DNA from 4 places in the Brenneria uluponensis genome. Region 2 is predicted to be linked to each of the others. Evidence: predicted binding sites of a transcription regulator. Region 2 holds the regulator's gene; each other region holds the start of a gene.

Region 1 (5,560 bases), 330 kb from region 2:
GACCACTCTGGCTTTAAAGCGTCCGTCTGAACGCCCGACACCGACCGTAACACACTGACGGCACAGGGTTTCAAACGCCTGATTGAAACGGCGTAGTTGCCACCAGCCCAGAATAATCTGCAAAAGCCAGGCACAGATGGCGCACATAATCAATAAAGATGCCGAACTCATAGAACCCTCCCGGGGCATAACCCTCGGCACCAGGCCGAGGGGGGGAAACACACATCAGAACATCACCTGTCCTCCAGTGATATTAATCGACTGCCCGGTGCAGTAAGAGGCTTTGTCACTGGCATAATAAAGCAAAGTGTTAAGAACATCCTGGTAATCACAGCCACGTTTCAGTGGAACCTTGTCGGTATAATACTTTTCGACCTCATCCGGCCGAATGCCCAGCTTTTTGGCGTATTGCGGCAATAGTGACTGAAACATGGGTGATTTCAACAGGTTTCCCAGCATCAGCGAATGCACGGTAATACCAAACTCGGCCAGATCCAGTGCCAGTGATTGCGTCAATCCGACGCCACCGAATTTGGCCGCACTGTAACCGGAATTATGCTTGCTGCCCACCTTACCGGATTTAGAGTTAATCTGAATAATACGCCCGGCAATACCATCACGAATCATCAGTTTGGAAAACTCACGAGCACACAGGAAATACCCCACCAGATTGACCTGCAAAGACAAATCAAAATCATCAAGCTGGAACTGCGTGATAGGGGCGGCTTTGGCTATCCCGGCACTGTACACCAGCAGATTGACCTGGCCAAACCGGGTATCAACCTCTTGCGCCAGTTTTTCAACTTGTGCTTCCTCTGTTGCATCGGTACCAAAACCATAGGCGTTCCCTTCGCCATAACGGGCATTAATCCCTTGTGCAATCTGCTCGGCATGCTGCGTATCCAAATCGGCAACCGCCACGCGATAACCGGCTTCAGCCAGACCTTCACACAGGAACGCACCGAGAGTTTGCCCACCACCGATGACCACCGCAACCTGTTTCATATGCTTCTCCCTTATCTAAAATTCAGCCCAAAATTATTAAATTACTACCAACCGTGATATCCGTTGGTGTCGTGCCGGCAACGTGTATAGAGCCGGGAAATTCCGCCTGCGTAGCGCCATCAAAACGGATCGTGATATGGCCCAGCTCACGGAGATTTTGTGCCGCGACATCACCCACCGCCGTAATGGGATACACGGTGTCAGCCAGCACAAGCTGGCCGCCAGCGTGCAACTCCCCCCGCGTGTCACCATGCCGATGCAAAAAACAGAATGCCTCGATATCTTCCGGAGCCCCTTCGCGAAAGGTAATCATCATGTTTTCAACCAGCGATTCCCGGGCGTTGTCACCCACGCGTGTAAATATCGTTTGGTAAATAGTATTCATACGTACCTCTTAACCGAATGAAATCACTGGTAAATCAAACTGGAAACTGCCCAGGCCAGCAGCACTGTCGGCGCACCGGTAAGAAAACGGCCGACCAGCACGGATGGAACACCAACACGAACCGTGTCCTGCTTGGCTTCAGCCAGCGACAACCCCACCGGGATAAAGTCGCAGGCCGCCTGGGAATTGATGGCAAACAGTGCTGGCAGCGCCAGGTGAGGTGGAATATTCCCCAGACCAATCTGCACCCCGACCAGTACGCCGATAACCTGCGCGATAACCGCGCCGGGGCCAAGAAAAGGCGAGAGCAGTGGAAACGAGCAGATCAGAGCCAGCGTCACCAGCCCAATCGGGCTGTTCGCCAACGGCGTCAGCCCATGTGCAATAAGGTCCCCCAGCCCAGAGGCGATGATGATGCCAATCAGCGCGGAAACAAATGCCATGAAAGGCAGAATGGTTTTCAGTACCGTATCAATGGTGTCGCGGCCCGCCTGAAAGAACACCGCCACGACCGACCCCATTCCCATACCGATTTTCGCCAACAGCCCATCGCTTTGTTCAGTGATCTTCTTGCTACTGTCATAATCGCGACCGCTGTTCACGGCATCGTTCTCCGCGGGCATAGTCACAGTAGCGCTGGCGGTCTTTTCTGTTTCCGCTTCCACTAACTGGATATTTTTTTCACGCACACCCGAGACATAAATGTCTTCCAGTATAAATTTCGCCAGTGGACCGGACTGACCGGTAGAATGAATATTCACGGTCGGAATACGACGTTTGGGGTAAATACCGCAGCGCAGCGTGCCACCACAGTCAATGACCGCGACGCCTATCTCTTCGGCGGGCGGTTCACCGTCTTTAAAACCGTCCACCGCCGGCCATCCGGTTAACTCGCTCAGGCGATTGACGATGGCCGGACGCGTTCCTGCCGTGATATAGACAATTTTCTTCCCCGGTACGGCTTCAATCAGTAAAGGTCCGCCCCAGCCACTTTCGCCTTTTTCAATCCGGATAATGCTGCTCATTGAAAGTTCCTCCGCTTAGAGCTGAACCTGACGGTCAAGCTGGATGTGCATTTTGCGTTCGAAAACAGAGGTGGTCAGGTCAGTGACCCATCCACGGAAAAAGTTGGTGAACATCCCGACCAGCAGATAACTCACCGCCAGCGGGCCTAATGGCAGCCCCAGGGTGGTCAGACCGTTGGCTATACCCAGATAGACGAACAGTTCACCGGGGTTGATATGGGGAAACAAACCATTCATCGAGTGACAGCTGTAAGAGGCCGCCGCATAGTAACTGGGCTTGTATTTCTCTGGCATGAAACGGCCCAGGCTCAACGTCATCGGATTACAAAATACAAATGTGCCGATAACCGGCAGCAGCAGGTAGCGGGAAATCGGGTTCCCGGCACAACGCTGAGCCAATCGCTCAATTCGCGACTGACCGACGAAAGTAATAAGGGCGTTCATGATGACTAACAGACTGATCAGTAAAGGCAATATGCCAGTAACCATACCGACAAAGACGTCACCACCTTTCTGAAACAGGCCGATGAACCACTCAGCCCCATGGGTGATAATTTCTATCATTATGTTCTCCTGTTTCCACTGGTGTTTAAAAAAGCAGCTAAATAAAGCAACTTATTTTTTAAAGTGATTATAAAGATATAGATAAAATCTTTTCTTTTATTTTAAATTGATCACATTTTGAAAGTTATTTATTTCAAAATAAAATAAAAATGATAGATTTATATTGATAACAACATGTTGAGGATAATTGAAATGAAAATTTATCTTGATACCGCCGACATCCCCGCCATCGTCCGGCTGGCCCGCGTGCTCCCGCTGGCGGGGGTCACCACCAATCCCAGTATTGTTGCAGCCGCTGGCAAGCCTATTCGCACGCTGCTGCCCGCGTTGCATGACGCCTTGGATAATAAAGGACAACTGTTTGCTCAGGTCATAGCCAGTACCGCGGAAGATATGGTCAAAGAGGCCCGCCTACTTCGGCAATGCATCAGCGATCTGGTTATCAAGGTTCCCGTTACGGTGGAAGGATTAGCGGCCATCAAACGACTACACAGTGAAGGCATTCCCACGTTGGGAACCGCAGTTTATGGTGCGGGACAAGGACTACTTTCTGCGCTGGCTGGCGCGCAATTTGTGGCGCCTTACGTTAATCGGCTAGATGCACAGGGAGGAGATGGGATTCAAATGGTGCAGGAATTACAACAACTGCTGACGCTGCATGCCCCGCAGTCCATAGTGCTGGCAGCCAGTTTCAAAACCCCCCGACAAGCGTTGAATTGCATGCTGGCAGGCTGTCAGGCCATCACCCTGCCCGTCGACGTCGCTGAGCAGTTCATCACGACACCCGCCGTGCAGGCAGCAATAGAAAAATTTAATCAGGACTGGCACTCCGCCTTTGGCACCATGACACTCTGACAACACACTGGCGGATAAAATATCCCAACCGGTATCTGTCTGTCAGACATCGTCCAGTGATAAACACCGAACACTATTCACAATACTGGTGCAGAGTGTCCTGTTTCTCAGGCAGCAGGCGATAAAGATAAACCGGCCGACCGGTAGAACCGTACTGAATATTGGTATCAAGAATTCCGGTATCCGCAAGGTATATCAGATATTTGCGGCATGACACGCGAGAAATACCTATCGCGTTGGCTAGCATTTCTGTGGAAAACTCCGCCCCCTGATTCCCTTCAATCCATTCACAGACAGTGCGCAATGTCAGGCTGGTCAACCCCTTTGGCAGTTTCTTTCGATCTACAACCGGGCTGCCACTGGTACGACGGATCAGATTGTCGATATCCGACTGCGCGACAAAATCCCGGTGTTTGAGCAAACTGGATTCTTCACGATATGCCACCAATGCCTGCTCAAAGCGAGCAAACTGGAACGGTTTGATCAGGTAATCCACTACACCATAATGCAACGCTTTCTTGATGGTATAGACATCGCTGGCGGAAGAAATGATGATAACGTCGGTATGCTCGCTGAATTCCCGGATAGTCGGCAACAGATCCAGCCCGCTATCCTGTTGCATGTATATATCCAGCAGCACCAGATCAATTTCACAATCCGGCTGCATCAACAAGTTTCTGGCCTGCTGTAGCGTAGGGACTGTCGCATAACAGCTAAACCCGGAAACCTGATTCAGATAACACTTATTCAACTCCGCCACCATGGCATCGTCGTCGACAATCAGTACATTAATCATGGTCAAACTGCCTTGCTTGATAAGGAATATTGACGAAAAACTGGGTATACACATCGGGTTCCGACTCAAAATCGATCGTACCGCCAATTTTCTCCAGACTCTGTTTAGTCAGATACAGGCCAATGCCGCGTCCGCAGCCTTTGGTAGAGAACCCTTCCTGATAAATCCGGGTTTGCACCTCCAGCGGAATCCCTGGGCCATCATCACCCACAATACAATGCAGAAACCCGGACTGATGATGAAATGTGATACTGATTTCCCTGTTTTCCAGCCCGGATATGGCATCCATAGCATTCTCGATAAGATTACCCAGCACCGTAATCAACTCATTAGTAGCTTCAGTGTCATCAGTTTCCGGTAACAGGCTGTCTTCGCTAATCGACAGTGTAATCTCCAGGTCGCGCGCCCGATTGATCTTACCCAACAGGAACCCGGCAATCACCGGTGATTTCACCTTACGGATAATCGATCCGATTTCCGCCTGATAATTATTCGCTGTTTTTAAAATATAATCTTCCAGCTGAGAGTAGTATTTCAAATGCAGCATGCCCAGAATAACATGCAGCTTATTCATGAATTCATGAGATTGCGCCCGCAAGGCATCCGCGTAATAAGACATACCGGTCAGACGCTGTAATAACTGGCTGATCTCGGTTTTATCACGGAAAGTGGCAATGGCTCCGATGATATCGTCTTTCACCACCACCGGCACCGTGTTGGTCAGCAACAGGTTGCCATTAAAGTTGATCTCTTCATCCTGGTGGGGCGAACCTGTCTCCACCACAGTTTCCAGATTCATCAGCGCGGGCCATTGGCTGATGGTACTGCCGATAGACAGACTCTCTGATGAACCATGCTGACTGAACAAGCGCTTGGCCTCATCATTGATGATGGTGATACGCAAATCGGTATCCACCGCAATAACGCCCT
Region 2 (5,560 bases):
AGGACCAGACGCAGCGTATCCACCGAGTCAAGGACGCTGCGTTTGTCTTCACCCAAATCCCGGTTATAGGAAAGCGGCATGGCTTTCATTGTCGCCAGCATGGCCATCAGGTTGCCAATCAAGCGACCGCTGCGGCCTCGCGACAATTCGGCAATATCGGGATTTTTCTTCTGCGGCATAATTGAGCTACCAGTGGCATAGCTGTCATTAATCTCCACCCAGCGGAACTGCCGCGAGGCCCATAAACACACTTCCTCACTTAAACGGGAAAGATTGACGCCCAGCATGCCGGTGACAAACAGAAACTCGGCCACATGGTCACGACTGGCCACCGCATCAATGGAGTTTTCGCAGGGTGCCAGATACCCCAATTCTCGGGCCGACAGTTCAGGGTGCATGGCAATAGCCGAGCCTGCCATGGCTGCCGCGCCCAGCGGAGATAATGCACAACGCGTGTCCCAATCCTGCATGCGCTGAATATCACGGGAGAAAGCCTGGGCATGCGCCATCAACTGATGAGCAAAAACGATGGGCTGCGCCTGCTGCAAATGGGTAAACCCAGGCGCCAGAGTCTGTATATGTGCCTCAGACTGTTTGATTAATGCCGACTGCAATTGCAGCAGGTCGGCAACGATTTTACGGCCATGATCACGGAGATACAGGCGTAAATCATTCGCGGTCTGATCATTCCGGGACCGCCCGGCACGCAGTTTTCCACCCAATTCGCCCAGACGAACCACCAGTTCCCGTTCGATAAACGTATGAACATCTTCATCATTCTGACTAGGCTGGAGCGTCCCCTGGCGGAACTCGTCGTCCAACGTATCCAGGGCGGCGATCATTCTGATCGTTTCATCATCCGTAAGTAATCCGGCACGCTGCAACTCATGAGCATGGGCACGACACCCGGCAATATCGTAAGGCGTGAGTGAAAAATAGTTATCGGGACAACGGGATAACGCGGTCAGTGCTGCCGCAGGCGCACTTTTAAAACGGGCTCCCCAAAGAAGCTCAGAACTGTTGGACATAACAACCCTCATGCTGGCATATTGAATGCGTTATTCTTTTCTGAGAATGAAATGAAGAAAGAAATTTTATATTTGGGGAATCGCTCTATAATAATAAAAGCTTATTGCCCGATAGTGATGAATCTCAACAAATAATATTAAATCCGTCGAACATCATATTTGTTGAAAAAACATCGGGAGGTAAATACCAATTATGGAAAGTAAACTTTCCGATTTCAGAAACCTACTGACAGAAAAAAATGAAAGCTCACAGATAAGCATCAATAATGTGGACTTAAAACTATTACGCGTATTCAAAAGCGTTGTTGAAGCCGGAGGTTTTACTTCTGCAAGCCATGAATTAAACATTGGATTGGCAGCAATAAGCAAACAGGTTTCTGATCTGGAAATTCGCCTTGGGATGACACTATGCAGCCGTGGCCGTGATGGTTTCTTTCTTACCGAATATGGCAGCATCGTCTATCAGGCCACGTTGGAGCTATTTTCTTCCATCAATCAATTTCGCGATCGTCTGCAAAGTAGCCGTAATGAAATCCTCGGTGAAATCAATATCAGTGTGATTGATAACACCATCACCGACCGTCAGTCGCCCATCACCAAAGCGGTGCGTCAACTCGCTTACGTCGCACCAAAACTGAACATCAGGCTTCAAACGGAACAGCTCGACAATCTTGAGAGAGGATTAAACGAAGGCCGATTAACCTGCGCTATTGCTCCGGTTTATGAAGAAAAAAGCGAGTTTGAATATTATTTTCTCTATCAGGAAGAGTCACAAATATATTGTAGTAACGAGCATGAATTCTTCCATTTAAATGACTCGGATATCACTATTGATATGTTGAAAAATGCTAAAGTCATTAATCATAGTTACGCCAGCATGCATCATAAAAATAAGGTATTTAATTTCAAGAATAGCAATATTCAGGCGGTGCAAATTGAATCTGTCGCCATGCTCATTCTGACTGGGCATTTTATTGGCTATCTCCCTTGCCATTATGCAGAAAGATATGTTGAACAAAATTTACTACGGCCTATTACTTCAGAATCATTAACCATTTTCACCCGATTCTGTTTTATTATCAAAAAAGGGAAAAGAATAAATACGATCATAAAATTATTTATGGACGCGTTGGGCATCCAGAGTGAATCATAATCACATGCACTATTTTGGTGCCTACCACTCATTTTCGATACTACGTGTTCACTACATCAGCATCAGCACTTACTACGGCGCCACCTCGAACAGCAGCGCGTGCCACTGACAACCGTGAGATATACCCACCTCACGGTCATTAAAGCTCTACGCCACGTCACGCACTTCATGACTGTGGGTAATATCCACCGCCTGACCCAGCATCAACGCGACAGAGCAATATTTTTCAGCTGAAAGGGAAACCGCTCGCTCCACGACCTTATCGGCCAGTCCCTTACCAGTAACGATAAAATGCAGATTGATGGCAGTGAACAAACGAGGGGCATCGGTTTTACGATCCGAAGTCAGCCGGACTTCACAGTCCACCACATCATTACGGCCTTTTTGCAGAATGGAAACCACATCAATAGCACTACACCCACCGACAGACATCAGCACCATTTCCATCGGGCTTGGCGCTTTATCACCGGCATTGCCATCCATTAATACCTGATGTCCGGAGGCAGATTCACCGATAAACGTTAAGCCTTCAACCCACTTCACTCGCGCCTGCATAAATTCACCCTCAATCAACTATTTTTGAAATATTACATCGCTTATGTACAAAAAAGCCTGATAATCAGAGCTTAGTCATGCTGAAGCGAGACAACACAAGACACTACGTGCAACCTGTGTTACAAACGAATCCTGAATCTGCTTATTTCGAGCCAAAGCAAAAAAACAAGCAGATCATGACGTCACTCGATAGAGACCTAATATATTCCCTGACGTCATTCCGCCTACACGGAATTTGAATTATAACTATGTTATCACGCCGTACAGGGAACTCTGAACCCTGTGATTTGCGCAGTGAATTACAACAGAGGATGACAGCGAATGGTTCTCGGCAAACCGCAAACAGACCCGACTCTTGAATGGTTCCTTTCTCATTGCCATATTCACAAGTATCCATCAAAGAGCACGCTTATTCACCAAGGTGAAAAAGCAGAAACGCTTTACTACATCGTGAAAGGTGCTGTCGCAGTGCTGATCAAAGATGAAGAAGGCAAAGAAATGATTCTCTCCTATCTCAATCAGGGGGATTTTATTGGTGAACTCGGATTGTTTGAAGAAGGCCAGGAGCGAAGTGCCTGGGTGAGAGCCAAAACTGCCTGCGAAGTTGCTGAAATTTCATATAAAAAATTCCGTCAACTGATTCAGGTTAACCCTGACATTCTGATGCGATTATCTGCTCAGATGGCGAACCGTCTACAGGTAACGTCAGAGAAAGTGGGCAATCTTGCCTTCCTGGACGTAACAGGTCGTATTGCTCAGACGTTGCTTAATCTGGCCAAACAACCTGATGCCATGACCCACCCAGATGGCATGCAGATTAAGATCACCCGCCAGGAAATCGGCCAAATCGTGGGGTGCTCCCGCGAAACAGTAGGCCGTATACTGAAAATGTTGGAAGATCAAAATCTTATATCTGCCCATGGGAAAACCATCGTGGTTTATGGCACCCGCTAACCCATATCAGATAACAAAAGAGCGTGCCACAGCACGCTCTTTTCGTTTTGTCTAAAGACGGCTTACTGACCGTTGACGACCTGTGCCACCGCTTTGGCGAAAAGCGCCATGCCTTGATCGATATCGGCCAGTTCAATGACTAATGAAGGTACAAAACGGATCACATCCGGCCCTGCCACCAAAATCATCAGGCCATGCTCAGCAGAAGCAGTCAGGAAATCCCGTGCCCGACCCTGCCATTCAGGTTTTAGCGCCACGCCCAGCAACAGTCCTTGACCACGAATTTCGTCGAAAATGCCGAACTCCGCATTAATAGTATTCAACGCCGCCACAAAACGATCGTGACGCTCGGCCACACCTGACAGCACCTCCGGCGTATTAATCGTATCCAACGCCGCTTCCGCCACCGCGCAGGCCAACGGATTACCGCCATACGTCGTACCGTGAACCCCCACCGTCATCACCGAAGCAATTTCCTCGGTGGTCAGCATTGCACTAATGGGAAAACCACCGCCCAACGCTTTGGCCGTAGTCAAAATATCCGGCTGAACATCGTAATGCATATAAGAGAACAGTTTACCGGTGCGTCCCATCCCACACTGAACTTCATCAAACACCATCAGCGCCTGATATTGATCGCACAACGCCCGCACACCGTTTATAAATTCCGGCGTTGCAGGAATAACACCACCCTCGCCCTGCACCGGCTCTAACACCACCGCGCAGGTGTGGTCATCCATAACGGCTTTGACAGCGGCCAGATCATTAAACGGTACATGGATAATATCTGCCGGCTTAGGGCCGAAACCATCCGCATATTTCGCCTGCCCCCCCACCGACACAGTAAATAGTGTTCGGCCATGGAATGCATGATAGAACGCGATGATTTTGGTTTTGTACGGACTGTAACGCTTGATGGCATAGTGACGAGCCAGCTTGAAAGCCGCTTCATTAGCTTCCGCACCGGAATTAACGAAAAAGACCCGATCCGCGAACGTCGCATTGATAAGCTTGCTTGCCAACCGCAAAGCCGGTTCATTGGTAAAAACATTGCTGGTATGCCACAGGGTTTCCCCCTGCTGTTTGAGTGCTTCAACCAACGCCGGATGGCAATGCCCTAACGCTGTCACTGCAATCCCGCCGGAAAAATCGATATATTCCTTACCTTGCTGGTCCCAAACCCGGCTTCCCTTGCCTTTAACCGGCACAAACTGCGCTGGTGCATAAACCGGAAGTATTACTTTATTGTGAGTGTCTCTTGTTACCGCCATTTTATCTGTTGCCATCTGCTTCCCCGCCTCAATATCTCACTACCTTGAATGAAAATATAGTCAATAAATATGCATAAAAAGTCATAACGAGGCAATCATTAATCTGCTGGAAAAGAAAATTATCCACTATATGACTATAAACCAAGAAAATTCTTCAATAACTGATGCCCCTGCTGGCTCAGGATACTTTCCGGGTGAAACTGCACCCCTTCCAGAGGCAGAGAACGGTGACGAATGCCCATGATTTCATCTATTCCCTGCTGATGCTCACTCCAGGCGGTAATCTCGAAACAGTCAGGCAGAGAAGCCTTGTCGATCACCAGAGAATGATAACGCGTGACGTTCAACGGCTGAGCCAACCCGGTAAACACCCCCACATTGGTATGCTGAATTAATGATGTTTTGCCATGCATTACCTGCCGGGCACGGATCACTCGTGCGCCAAACACCTGCCCCAGCGCCTGATGCCCAAGACAAACCCCCAGAATCGGCAGTCTACCGGCAAAATGGCGGATAGCCGCCAGCGAGATGCCAGCATCATCCGGTGTGCAAGGACCAGGTGATATCACCAGTCTCTGCGGTGCTAACCGTTCAATATC
Region 3 (5,560 bases), 430 kb from region 2:
TTGAATTCTGACAAAAACAATGCGATTTGCAAATCAGCGGTGATCACCCGCAACGGCAGATGCGTCAGGTTACGTGCCAATTCCAGCATGGTGGTGCCGGCATCCAGCACCACAGCGCTGCCCGGCTGTACCAGCGTGGCGGCATAACGGGCAATCGCCTGTTTTTCCGCCAGATTGCGCTGTAGTTTTTCATTAGTGGTGGGCTGGGAAGGAACAAAGCGGTTGAGCGTCACGCCGCCGTGACTACGGCTGATCACACCTTGCTCATCCAACTTTATCAGATCACGACGAATGGTCGCCGGGGAAGCATCAATGACAGCAACCAGTTCATCTACCGTCACCAGATTATGGCTTTTCAAATAATCCATAATCTGGTCCTGACGACTTTGCCCTTTAACCCTATCCCCGCTCACACGGGAAGCATCACTCAATGTTTGCCCCACGACGATATCCGTTTACTCAGTTATCCTGATGAATCAAGCCAGTTGCATAGCCAGTTTGATTGAGATGGTCATGCTCTCAGACTTCGCTTTTCCTGTCCAGGCAATATCAAACGCCGTGCCGTGGTCCGCTGAGGTGCGGATAAACGGCAGACCTGCGGTAATATTCACCCCGTCATAGAAACCCAACAGCTTGAGCGGAATATGGCCCTGATCGTGATACATCGCCACCACCATGTCATATTGACCTTCATAAGCCTGCAAATACACCGTATCCGGTGGACAAGGGCCATAGACATCAATGCCTTTCGCTCTCATCGCCTCAACCGAAGGCATGACGATATTGATTTCTTCGTCACCAAACAAGCCGTTTTCACCCGCATGTGGATTTACCCCGGCCACCGCGATACGCGGATGAGTGAAACCAACACGTTTGAGGAAAGTATCAGCCATCGCAATCACGGTTTCAACACGTTCCCGACTCAGCGTGTCGAGGAATTTCCGCAGCGCAATATGAGTGGAAACATGGATCACTTTCAGTTTGTCGGTATATAGCACCATAGCGTAATCCCGACTGTTGGTCAGCTTTGCCAGCAATTCGGTGTGCCCCGGATACAAATGCCCTGCGGAATGCAACGCCTCCTTATTCAACGGCGCGGTAGCAATCGCATAAACCTCACCAGCCATTGCCAGTTCCGTTGCCCGTTTCACGCAACGAAAAGCCAGATCACCCGACTGTGCCTGAACTTTTCCCGGTTGCAGTGCCTGTGGATTGTCCAGCGGCTCATCAATCACATTAATAATGCCAGGCGCGAACCGCGCATCAGCCGGTCGATCGATAACATTCAACTCCACATGAGGAACCACATTCAGCACCTGGATACGGCGTAACGTTTGTACACAGCCAACCACCACCGCCGGTGCGCCAGACAACGCTCCTGCGACTAACGATTTTATGATGATTTCAGGACCAATACCGGCAGGATCTCCCATCGTTACTGCAATAATTTTACTCACTCACTCTCTCCTCAATAAAACGTAAAACGTGCAGCAAGGTGGTTTCATTCCCAAACCCTCCCGCTTTAGTCATTACGGGGATATCACCGACAACACTGTCCAAAAACCGCCCCCACGGAACACAGGAGTCTATTTGCCCTTTAATCTGAAAACCGCTGGCGCCCAACGCCATTGCAACAGCAATCGCTATATCGCCACCTGATAAATAGAGCCCGCCCGGCAAGTGCTGCCTGACAATATTACGTGTCAGTTCGCCCAGAAATTGGCTGATGTTTTCCCCCAGTTGTTGACGACTTAAATGCTGTTGCTGACAGACACGGTCAATATCAAAACGTTGATGGTCGTGATAACAGGTACGAAGAAGGCAGTGTTGCCCGTGCCGAAGCGCAGACACCGCGTCATGCACCCAACGTTCGGCGTTTTCAGCCAGAGAATCTCCGAAAAATAGATTGATATCGATATCAATCAGCACCACATTCTGCTGTTGACTGGCAACAATCAGCTGTTTTTGAGCAATTTCGCTCATTGAACCGACAACGGCCAGTACGGATTGATTGACCGACGAAGAGAAACGGATCCGTTTCGCCAGTGCTTCACTCAGCCCGGCAGAACCGACCAACAAAGGCTTAAAACATAACTGGTTGGCGGCATGAATGACGTTATCAAGGTCATTCTGATTTTCTGCATCTATAATCACCAACCGAACACCACACTGTGCCAACGTCCGCAAATGTGCGGCGAGGTCAATATGACGTAATTCACTCAAATGGATCTCGGCCTGACGTAAACGACTCTGCTCAGCCAGGCGAGCGCCTACTGACGCAGAACACACCGGTGTTTTCGGGTCGCTGGCAAATTCCGTGTCGGTTAACAGACGCTCATTGACCCACACCTGTCCGTTGCGGGTAACACGGCCAAGAGACGGCGACGCAGGGACGACCAGTGCCAGTGGAATATCCGCTACCTGCAGAACCGCTTCGATTTCCGCACCTGGATTGCCACGCAGGGTCGAATCTATTTTTTTCACGATCCAGCCCCGACCACCCGCCTTCAACCAGGCACTCACTGCCTGTGCGGTAAGCGCTGACGCCGATGATGCCGAGTGCGCGCGGCTGTCAGTATTAATGACAGTCACATCGCTCAGCAAATCGCCATGCAGTTTGTTGACATCAAATAGCACATTGGTCTGGGTGCCATAGCGTGACAGCCCAACGCCCGCATCATTGGCGCCAGTGAAATCATCCGCAACGACCAATACCTGGGTTACTTCTACCTGGGTTACATCCTGCCCTTTCGGCATACCCAATCCCTGCCTTGTGATTATCTAAATTTGATTATATTAAATCACAATTGATTATATGTGATCAACATCAAATTATTAAAAATGAATTTAATCTATAAATCATCCCCACAATGTGACAATTAACGACCTGCATTGATTATAAAAAGTCATAATGACTGATAAAAATCATCAGCATTATGCTGATGTAACAGTAAAAACAGGCAAGGTAATAGCATGAATATCAACAGCACCATCATCAGTGGCCATCAGTCACTACAGGACATTCGCTACCTCTTGAATGACAAACGGCACGTACTACTGGTTACCGACAAAAACATTGTGGGATTGCCCGGTGTTCAAACGCTAATCGCGCAGATAAAGGACAACGTACCGCAACTATCTTTGATTGATAATGTACCGACTGAACCCAGCCAGCATGATGTGGAAGCAATCCTGAATCAGCTTACCGCCACCGACGTTGATGCCGTGATTGGTGTTGGCGGAGGCAGTGTACTGGATGTCGCCAAGCTGCTTTCTTTGCTGTGTGCCGGTGATACCACCATTACGCTGAAAACCTTGCTAGCCGGCATAAAACCCACCCGACGTACTGTTTCCCTGCTTATTCCCACCACAGCAGGAACCGGTTCCGAAGCCACCCCGAATGCCATTCTGGCTATCCCGGAACAAGAAACCAAAGTCGGGATCATCACTCCCGTTATGTTGCCGGATTATGTTGCTTTGGTACCAGAGTTGACCACCAGCATGCCGCCGCACATTGCCGCATCAACCGGTATTGATGCGCTGTGCCACCTGATTGAATGCTTCACCGCCACTGTCGCCAATCCGGTGGGAGACAACTATGCCTTGATAGGATTAAAGAAACTGTTCGCCAACATCGAAACGGCGGTACACGAACCGGAAAATCTGGAAGCCAGGCTCAACATGCTATGGGCCTCGTATTACGGCGGTGCAGCCATCGCGCATTCCGGCACTCACCTGGTACACGCGATGTCTTATCCCCTTGGCGGCAAATATCACATACCACATGGCGTGGCTAACGCCATTCTGCTGGCGCCCTGTATGCGTTTCGTCCAGACCGCGGCTCAGGAAAAATTTGCGCAGGCTTACGACCTGCTGCCGGACGCAGATCTGTCCCTTAGTACTTCACAGAAAGCCCAAGAGTTGGTCGCCTACTTTACCGCACTGGTGAAACGTCTGAATTTGCCGGCTTCACTGCAACAACTGGGCATCGACAAAGAGCACCTGCCCTATCTGGTGGAGTCAGCCTTACAGGTACAGCGTTTAATGAAGAACGTACCGACCACTGTCAGCGCTGACGACGTTCGCGATATCTATTTAACACTGTTTTAAGCCTTCATCTCCGGATGATAAGAACGACGAGGGGAAATAATGAATAAATGTATTACCGGCGTACTGACAGCGATTGTCACGCCATTTGACGAGCAAGGTGAATTCAGTCCTTCAGCCATGCGTCATCAGGTACGACGCCAAATGAGATACGGCAACGGAATTTTCTGTAATGGCACCAATGGTGAGTTTTTTGTATTGCACACCGATGAAAAAGTGGCGGTCACCGCAACCTGTGTCGATGAAGTGGCCGGTAACGTACCTGTGGTAGCGCATATCGGCGAAATCTCAACCCGGGAAACCATCAAGCTGGGTAACCGAATCGCCGCGCTGGGCGTCGATGCCGTCTCCGTGATCACCCCTTACTTTGTACCACTCAAACAAGAAGAGTTAATCGCCCATTACCGCGCTGTCGCGGACGCATTAACCGTACCGATATTTCTCTACAACATTCCAGCCCGTACCGGCAATACGATCCACCCTGAAACCGCCCGCATTCTAGCGAACCATCCCAATATCATCGGCATCAAAGACAGTGCCGGCAGCTATGAAAGCCTGAGTGGTTTCCTCAATGCCGTCAAAGATATACCAGGCTTTAATGTACTAAACGGCCCGGATTCCTTGATCCATCAAGGATTTATCGACGGCTGTTCGGCCTGCATTTCTGGGCTGGCCAACGTTGCTCCCGAAGCTATCAGCCAAATCTGGCAGCGTTTTCATGCCGGCAACATTGAAGGCTCGCAACTCGCCCAGGAACAGGTCAGCGAATTACGCAAAGCGCTCTATGCCATCGCCTTCTCCCCGGCAGTGGTGAAAAAGGCGCTGGCGTTGATGGGTCAGGATGTTGGCGTGAGCCGCTATCCCGTGTGTTTCAGCGCCGAAGAAGAGCAGCGTATTCGCCAGCTTGTCAATCAGTACACTCGATAAATTAGCGGCAGCGCACTGCCGCTGCCCGTGTTAACACCAGGGAAAATATAATGAAAGTGATCTGTACCTCCCCTTCTTTTGCCAAATATGATCCACAGCCGATCACTGTGTTACAGGAACAGGGTTTTGAACTGATCACCTTGCCTGCAGATGTGCAGTTAAGCACGCTGGAACCACACCTGGCTGATACTGTGGCAATGATTGTGGCGTTTACCGATGTCAATAATGATCTGCTGGATCTTGCTCCACAGTTAAAAATTATCTGCAAGCATGGCGTAGGCGTCGACAATATAGATTTACAGGCCACTCAGGCCAGAGGCATTTATGTGACTAACGTCCCGGATGCCAATAAACATGCAGTTGCCGACTTTACTTTTGCATTAATCCTCAATATGGCACGCCAAGTAATAACGGCAACGGTGGAAACCCGCGCCGGCCACTGGCCGCATATTTTTGCCGCCGATGTTTATGGAAAAACGCTGGGCATTATCGGCTTGGGGAATATTGGCAAACAGGTCGCCCTGCG
Region 4 (5,560 bases), 820 kb from region 2:
CTGCTGGGTGGATGGCAGCACCAACATAAACATTAGCGCCCCCAGAGGGAGCGCAAACAACGTGCCAAACATAAAGTCTTTCGCCACCATCCGGGGATTCGGCAATCGCATCGCCAATGACGTCACCACAGCAATCATCACCATACAAACACTACCGGACGTCCAACCAGTGCTCAGCCAGAACAGACAGCCCAGGGCCGTTGCTACACTGGTACGCAAACCATTAATCATTGCGTGGTGAGTCTCTGCCGAGGTCACCTTAATCGCGGCATCCTCTTCCAGCAACTCGGCTTCCACCCGACTGATACGCGCATTAGCCTGTACTCCCTTTGCCAGTAATTGATAACGGGTCGCCGCCCCCACCCACCCCGCCAGTGTTGACGGTAGGCTTTCACTATGACTGGCAACCACCAGATGACGGAGCTGCTTGAGATATTTATGAACATCAGCCGGAGACGACGCTGGTTGTTCCAGTATTATGGTAAGGCCACCTTTCACTGGCATTGTACTATCTTGCAAAACCACATAGGTTTCACAGGCATGGGTGATCATCATCCAGGATTGGGTCAGCATCGTTTTAAGACGGCGGTTACTGCTTTGCCAGCGGGAGGACTCCAGCATCAGATGGCTGCGCATCCCGTTCAGGGTATGGGTTTTACGCACCAGCGCGCTCCAGTCGGCATCCAGATCTTCTTTAGATACGCCATTAACGCAGCGCTGCATCAATCGATATTGGTCTACCAACAAATCCCCCACCACACGATCAAGATCTTGCTTGATGGATCGCGGGGAAAACAGCAGATCCGCCAGAATTGCACAGACAATCCCCAGCACGATCTCACTGCAACGTTCCACGGCAAACTGCGGTGTTTCCAAAGGGACATTTTGTGTCGTGACAATGATAATCAGCGCGGTATAACCCGCCAGTCCATACACATAGGCGTTTTCCACCTTGACCAACGAGGAGATCCAAACACAAACGCCGGTCCACAAGCAACAGAGTATCAGCATCACCAACGGGGCACGAACAGTAGCAATAATGATGACAACTGCGGCAATACAACCGAGAAATGTTCCGAGAATACGTAATATTCCACGATGACGAATCGAACCGGAGAAAGGCTCGCCCCCGGCGGCAAATGCCGGGCCCGCCGCCACGATAGCCGCAGTAAGCACTGCCCAGCGTGGCGTTTCCAACTGCAAATAAAAACCGAGCAGCAGCGATAGCACAATGGAAAAGCTAAGTTTAGAGGCGAAGCGAAATCGGGGAAAAACGGGACTTTTCATTATCATATCGCTTAACCGAATTCACGTAGTCGATGCATCAGCTTCAGCAAAGGTGACATTGATTTAGTATTTCGCGTTTGATCACCGGTCACCACCACCGTGGCAGTCGTCCCCGCCGGATAAAGATTGCCCATTTGTTGGTCAAGTTTGATTCTTACCGGTACGCGCTGTGCCAGACGAACCCATTCCAGATTGGAATCCACCGTCGCCAGACCTTTTGTATCGATATCACTGCTACTGTTGTTAACCCCCGCCGCCACACTGTCTACCGTACCGTAGAGAATACGGTTACTTCCCAGCGGGGTAATTTCTACCCGAAAACCGGGACGAACCCCTTCCAGCTTGGTTTCTTCCAGATAGGCCAGCAAATAGAAAGAATCCTTTTTCACCAACGCTACCGCAGTCGACCCACGGGTAATATATTCTCCCTCCTGCACATTGAGATTGGTTACCCAACCATCTGCCGGAGCACGCACGACAGCCCGGTCCAGATCGAGCTTTGCCAGCGCCAGCTCCGCTTCTGACTTCGCCAACTGATGCGTGACGGTTTCCAATTCATTAGAAGACTGGTCGATCGCTTCCTGTGACATCGCTTGCACGCCAAGATGCAGACGCCGGTTTGCCTCCCGCTTTTTCTCTGCCACCAATGCCTGATAGTAAGCGACATCAGCGTCAGCCTCTGCCACCGCGTCTTGATAACGGAGCGGGTCGATGACAAACAGTACATCACCCCGCTTCACTAGCTGATTATCGTGAACCTTCACTTCTTTCAGTAAACCGCTGACATCGGGCGCAATTGCCACAACATCGGCAGTGAATTTTGCATCACGCGTCCAGGGCGATTCCGTATAGAACGCCCACAGACGAACCAACGCGACTACCGCAAACAGCACGAAAGCCAGCGTTATCGCCACACGACCGAATTTTTTGATGATGATGGTTATAGCGGGTGTTTTCACAGCGACCTCAAAGACCGAAACGGCATAACAGATAGAACAGACAGCAAAACAGGGCGGTATTGAACAGTGCGGGATGCCAGACAACGTCATAGATACCGGTAGGCTGCAACAGGCGGATGCTGGCAAAAAACAGTGCCAGTGATACCAGAAGTACAAAAAAAACCGGTGGAAAAGACAAACCAAACAGCACCATGACCGGGAGTGAACCCATCCTCTTTTTCCTTATTTATTCTGCTGATCAATGCACTTTGTCGACTAAAACAAAAAACGATCCTCCGCGAGCATGACAACTCACAGACCCGGTGCGGAGTAAACCGACAATAAGGGTGATTACAGGTACTGACTTAATGAATATTCCCATCATTCTGCAAGTTGCAGTTGCGCGGAATTACTCGCCCCATCCCTGAGCCTCACCCCTTTGAGGCCGCGGCAGGCCACATTCCTGCAACGCGAAATATATTGGGTATAATTAATGCGATGTTAAATCAGCGTTTAGTCTATCGAGATAACAACAGTCGGGAGGAAGTCTGTTAATACCGGCCCATCATTGTTAGACAAGCCATATTATGGAGACTTACTATTGTCTTATCTACATAGTGTGATCTAAATCACTTTTAAGCCAGGGTTAACAATGGAACGACTAAAAAGCATGTCGGTGTTCGCCAAGGTAGTGGAGTTCGGCTCTTTTACCGCCGCCGCCCGCCAGTTGGAAATGAGTGTTTCAGCCGTGAGCCAGGCAGTTACCAAACTGGAAGATGAGCTACAGATCAAACTATTGAATCGCAGCACGCGGAGTATCGGGCTGACGGAAGGAGGAAAGATTTACTATCATGGATGCCGCAGGATGCTGCACGAAGCGCGTGAAGTGCACGAACAACTTTATGCCTTTAACAACACCCCCATCGGTACACTGCGCATTGGCAGCTCTTCCACCATGGCACAAAATGTCTTGGCCACGATGACGGCGGAAATGTTGAAAGAATATCCAGGGCTCTCCGTTAATTTGGTCACCGGTATTCCAGCTCCCGACCTGATTGCCGATGGTCTGGATATCGTCATTCGTGTCGGTGCCCTACAGGACTCGAGCCTGTTTTCCACCCGGCTGGGTACCATGCCGATGGTGGTTTGTGCCGCCAGAAGCTATCTGGCGCAACATGGTACACCGGAAAAACCTGCCGACATCGCTAACTTTTCCTGGTTGGAATACAGTGTGCGGCCAGACAGCGAATTTGAGCTGATTGCGCCGGAAGGCATTACTACCCGGTTGGCGCCGCAGGGGCGTTTCGTCACCAATGACTCCCAAACCTTGATCCGCTGGCTGAAAACCGGCGCAGGTATCGCCTATACACCTCTGATGTGGGTCCTTGACGATATTAAACGGGGGGACGTGGAAATTCTGTTTACCCGTTATCATTCCGATCCGCGTCCGGTATATGCACTGTATACACGCAAAGACAATCTGCCACTTAAGGTGCAGGTATGTATTAACTATCTGACGGAATACTTCAAGAAAGTCGCCCTGGTATATCAGGGCTATCGGCAGGAGAACCCGCTATCTGATCAACCAGTGAAATAACTGTTGGCATGCTCTGCCCAGTAAAAAAGCCGCGTTAAGCGGCTTTTAACATCTTTCAGTCATGGCGGTTAACGCCAATCAGGCCGTGCCGCCGACGGTCAGGCTATCCAGTTTCAGCGTCGGTTGTCCAACTCCGACTGGCAGGCTCTGCCCCTCTTTACCACACACGCCGACACCGTTATCCAGCGCCAAATCGTTACCGACCATAGAAACCTGCTGCATGGCCTCAATACCAGAGCCAATCAGCGTCGCACCTTTTACCGGTTTGGTAATACGGCCTTTTTCTATCAGATAAGCTTCTGAAGTAGAGAACACAAATTTGCCGGATGTGATATCCACCTGGCCACCGCCGAAGTTCGGTGCATACAGGCCATATTCCACACTGGAGATAATATCTTCCGCTGTGGATTTGCCCGCCAGCATGTACGTATTAGTCATCCGCGGCATTGGTAGATGAGCATAAGACTCACGACGCCCGTTACCGGTTGGCGCTACGCCCATCAACCGGGCATTCAGCTTGTCCTGCATATAACCTTTCAGTACACCGTTCTCAATCAGTACATTGTACTGGCCGGGAACACCTTCATCATCCATCGCTAATGAACCACGACGCCCATCCATCGTGCCATCATCCACGATCGTACAGAGTTCCGAAGCCACCAGATTCCCCATCTGACCACTAAATACCGAAGTACCCCGGCGGTTAAAGTCACCTTCCAGACCATGACCGACGGCTTCATGCAACAGCACACCCGGCCAGCCGGCACCCAGTACCACCGGCATTGACCCAGCGGGTGCCGCCACGGCAGAAAGATTAACCAGCGCCATGCGCACCGCCTCTTTCGCCCAGGCTTCCACCCGGATCTCGCCATCCGTCTGTTGCCAGAAATAATCATACCCGGTACGGGCACCACCACCACTGGCACCGCGTTCACGCTTGCCATCTTCCTCGACCAATACACTGACTGACAAACGCACCAGCGGGCGGACATCCGCCGCCAGCGTACCGTCCGTCGCCGCCACCAGCACTAACTCATACACGCCGGTTAAACTGGCACTAACTTCCTGTACGCGTGGGTCCGTCGCACGAGCCGTTGCATCTGCCCGGTGCAACAAGGCAATCTTCTCTTCCCGTGTCAGACTGTCCAGCGGGTTCATGTCGGAATAAAGCCCACGATGCGGCACATCGCCCAAGGTACGGACAGTGCCGGTACCCTGTTCCCGAACAATACTGCGAGCCGCCTGTGCGCTCTGTTGCAACGCATTAAGCGTGATCTGGTCGGCATAGGCAAACCCGGTTTTCTCTCCGCTTACCGCGCGAATACCGACCCCTTGATCGATATGGTAAGACCCTTCTTTAATAATACGGTCCTCTAATACCCAGGATTCATGGTAACTCGACTGGAAATAGAGATCGGCATAATCCAGACGACGTTCATTTAACGATGCCAGAATCGTGCTTAAATCGTGATAACTCAGCTTGTTGGTTGTGAGTAATTGCTCACTGACAAACGTCAGACTCATAGGATGTCACTCTTATTGTCGATGTAATCGGATGAACATACCGCAGTTAGCGGACCGCTGCTTCAGCAGGCTTTGTTTTTTGCGGCTCGCGCAGTACTTCCTGAATCTTCGGCTGATCAAGGCTACCGGAAATCTGGTAACGAATCAGAGAAATTTTATTCCATAGTGGCGCCAACGCTTTACTGGCAGCAAAAACAGCGGCACCGATTAGCGG

Evidence for each region. Region 2 encodes CRP, which controls carbon source genes, mostly activating them, when cyclic AMP is high. Its sites were predicted from a motif close to ATGTGANNNNNNTCACAT; they were not measured.
Region 1: srlA (PTS glucitol/sorbitol transporter subunit IIC) is a predicted target of CRP. The motif match lies at 3,078-3,095, and genes of this name have one in related genera.
Region 3: RS889_RS03685 (iron-containing alcohol dehydrogenase) is a predicted target of CRP. The motif match lies at 2,816-2,833, and genes of this name have one in related genera.
Region 4: aaeR (HTH-type transcriptional activator AaeR) is a predicted target of CRP. The motif match lies at 2,843-2,860, and genes of this name have one in related genera.

The regions. Positions count from the first base shown of each region.
Region 1 covers NZ_CP135917.1:33,573-39,132, reverse strand. Annotated here, with positions in the region: gene gutM (transcriptional regulator GutM) at 1-171, opposite strand, end outside; gene srlD (sorbitol-6-phosphate dehydrogenase) at 226-1,005, opposite strand; gene srlB (PTS glucitol/sorbitol transporter subunit IIA) at 1,028-1,390, opposite strand; gene srlE (PTS glucitol/sorbitol transporter subunit IIB) at 1,414-2,415, opposite strand; gene srlA (PTS glucitol/sorbitol transporter subunit IIC) at 2,431-2,979, opposite strand; gene fsa (fructose-6-phosphate aldolase) at 3,172-3,834, shown strand; gene dcuR (two-component system response regulator DcuR) at 3,908-4,630, opposite strand; gene RS889_RS00145 (sensor histidine kinase) at 4,623-5,560, opposite strand, start outside.
Region 2 covers NZ_CP135917.1:360,714-366,273, reverse strand. Annotated here, with positions in the region: gene argH (argininosuccinate lyase) at 1-1,028, opposite strand, end outside; gene RS889_RS01725 (LysR family transcriptional regulator) at 1,222-2,181, shown strand; gene RS889_RS01720 (OsmC family protein) at 2,329-2,736, opposite strand; gene crp (cAMP-activated global transcriptional regulator CRP) at 3,058-3,690, shown strand; gene argD (bifunctional acetylornithine/succinyldiaminopimelate transaminase) at 3,753-4,976, opposite strand; gene RS889_RS01705 (aminodeoxychorismate synthase component II) at 5,096-5,560, opposite strand, start outside.
Region 3 covers NZ_CP135917.1:790,205-795,764, reverse strand. Annotated here, with positions in the region: gene RS889_RS03700 (DeoR/GlpR family DNA-binding transcription regulator) at 1-443, opposite strand, end outside; gene RS889_RS03695 (D-threonate 4-phosphate dehydrogenase) at 477-1,433, opposite strand; gene dtnK (D-threonate kinase) at 1,450-2,757, opposite strand; gene RS889_RS03685 (iron-containing alcohol dehydrogenase) at 2,974-4,110, shown strand; gene RS889_RS03680 (dihydrodipicolinate synthase family protein) at 4,150-5,034, shown strand; gene RS889_RS03675 (phosphoglycerate dehydrogenase) at 5,085-5,560, shown strand, end outside.
Region 4 covers NZ_CP135917.1:4,636,020-4,641,579, forward strand. Annotated here, with positions in the region: gene aaeB (p-hydroxybenzoic acid efflux pump subunit AaeB) at 1-1,287, opposite strand, end outside; gene aaeA (p-hydroxybenzoic acid efflux pump subunit AaeA) at 1,299-2,246, opposite strand; gene aaeX (p-hydroxybenzoic acid efflux pump operon protein AaeX) at 2,254-2,457, opposite strand; gene aaeR (HTH-type transcriptional activator AaeR) at 2,878-3,822, shown strand; gene tldD (metalloprotease TldD) at 3,901-5,346, opposite strand; gene yhdP (AsmA2 domain-containing protein YhdP) at 5,393-5,560, opposite strand, start outside.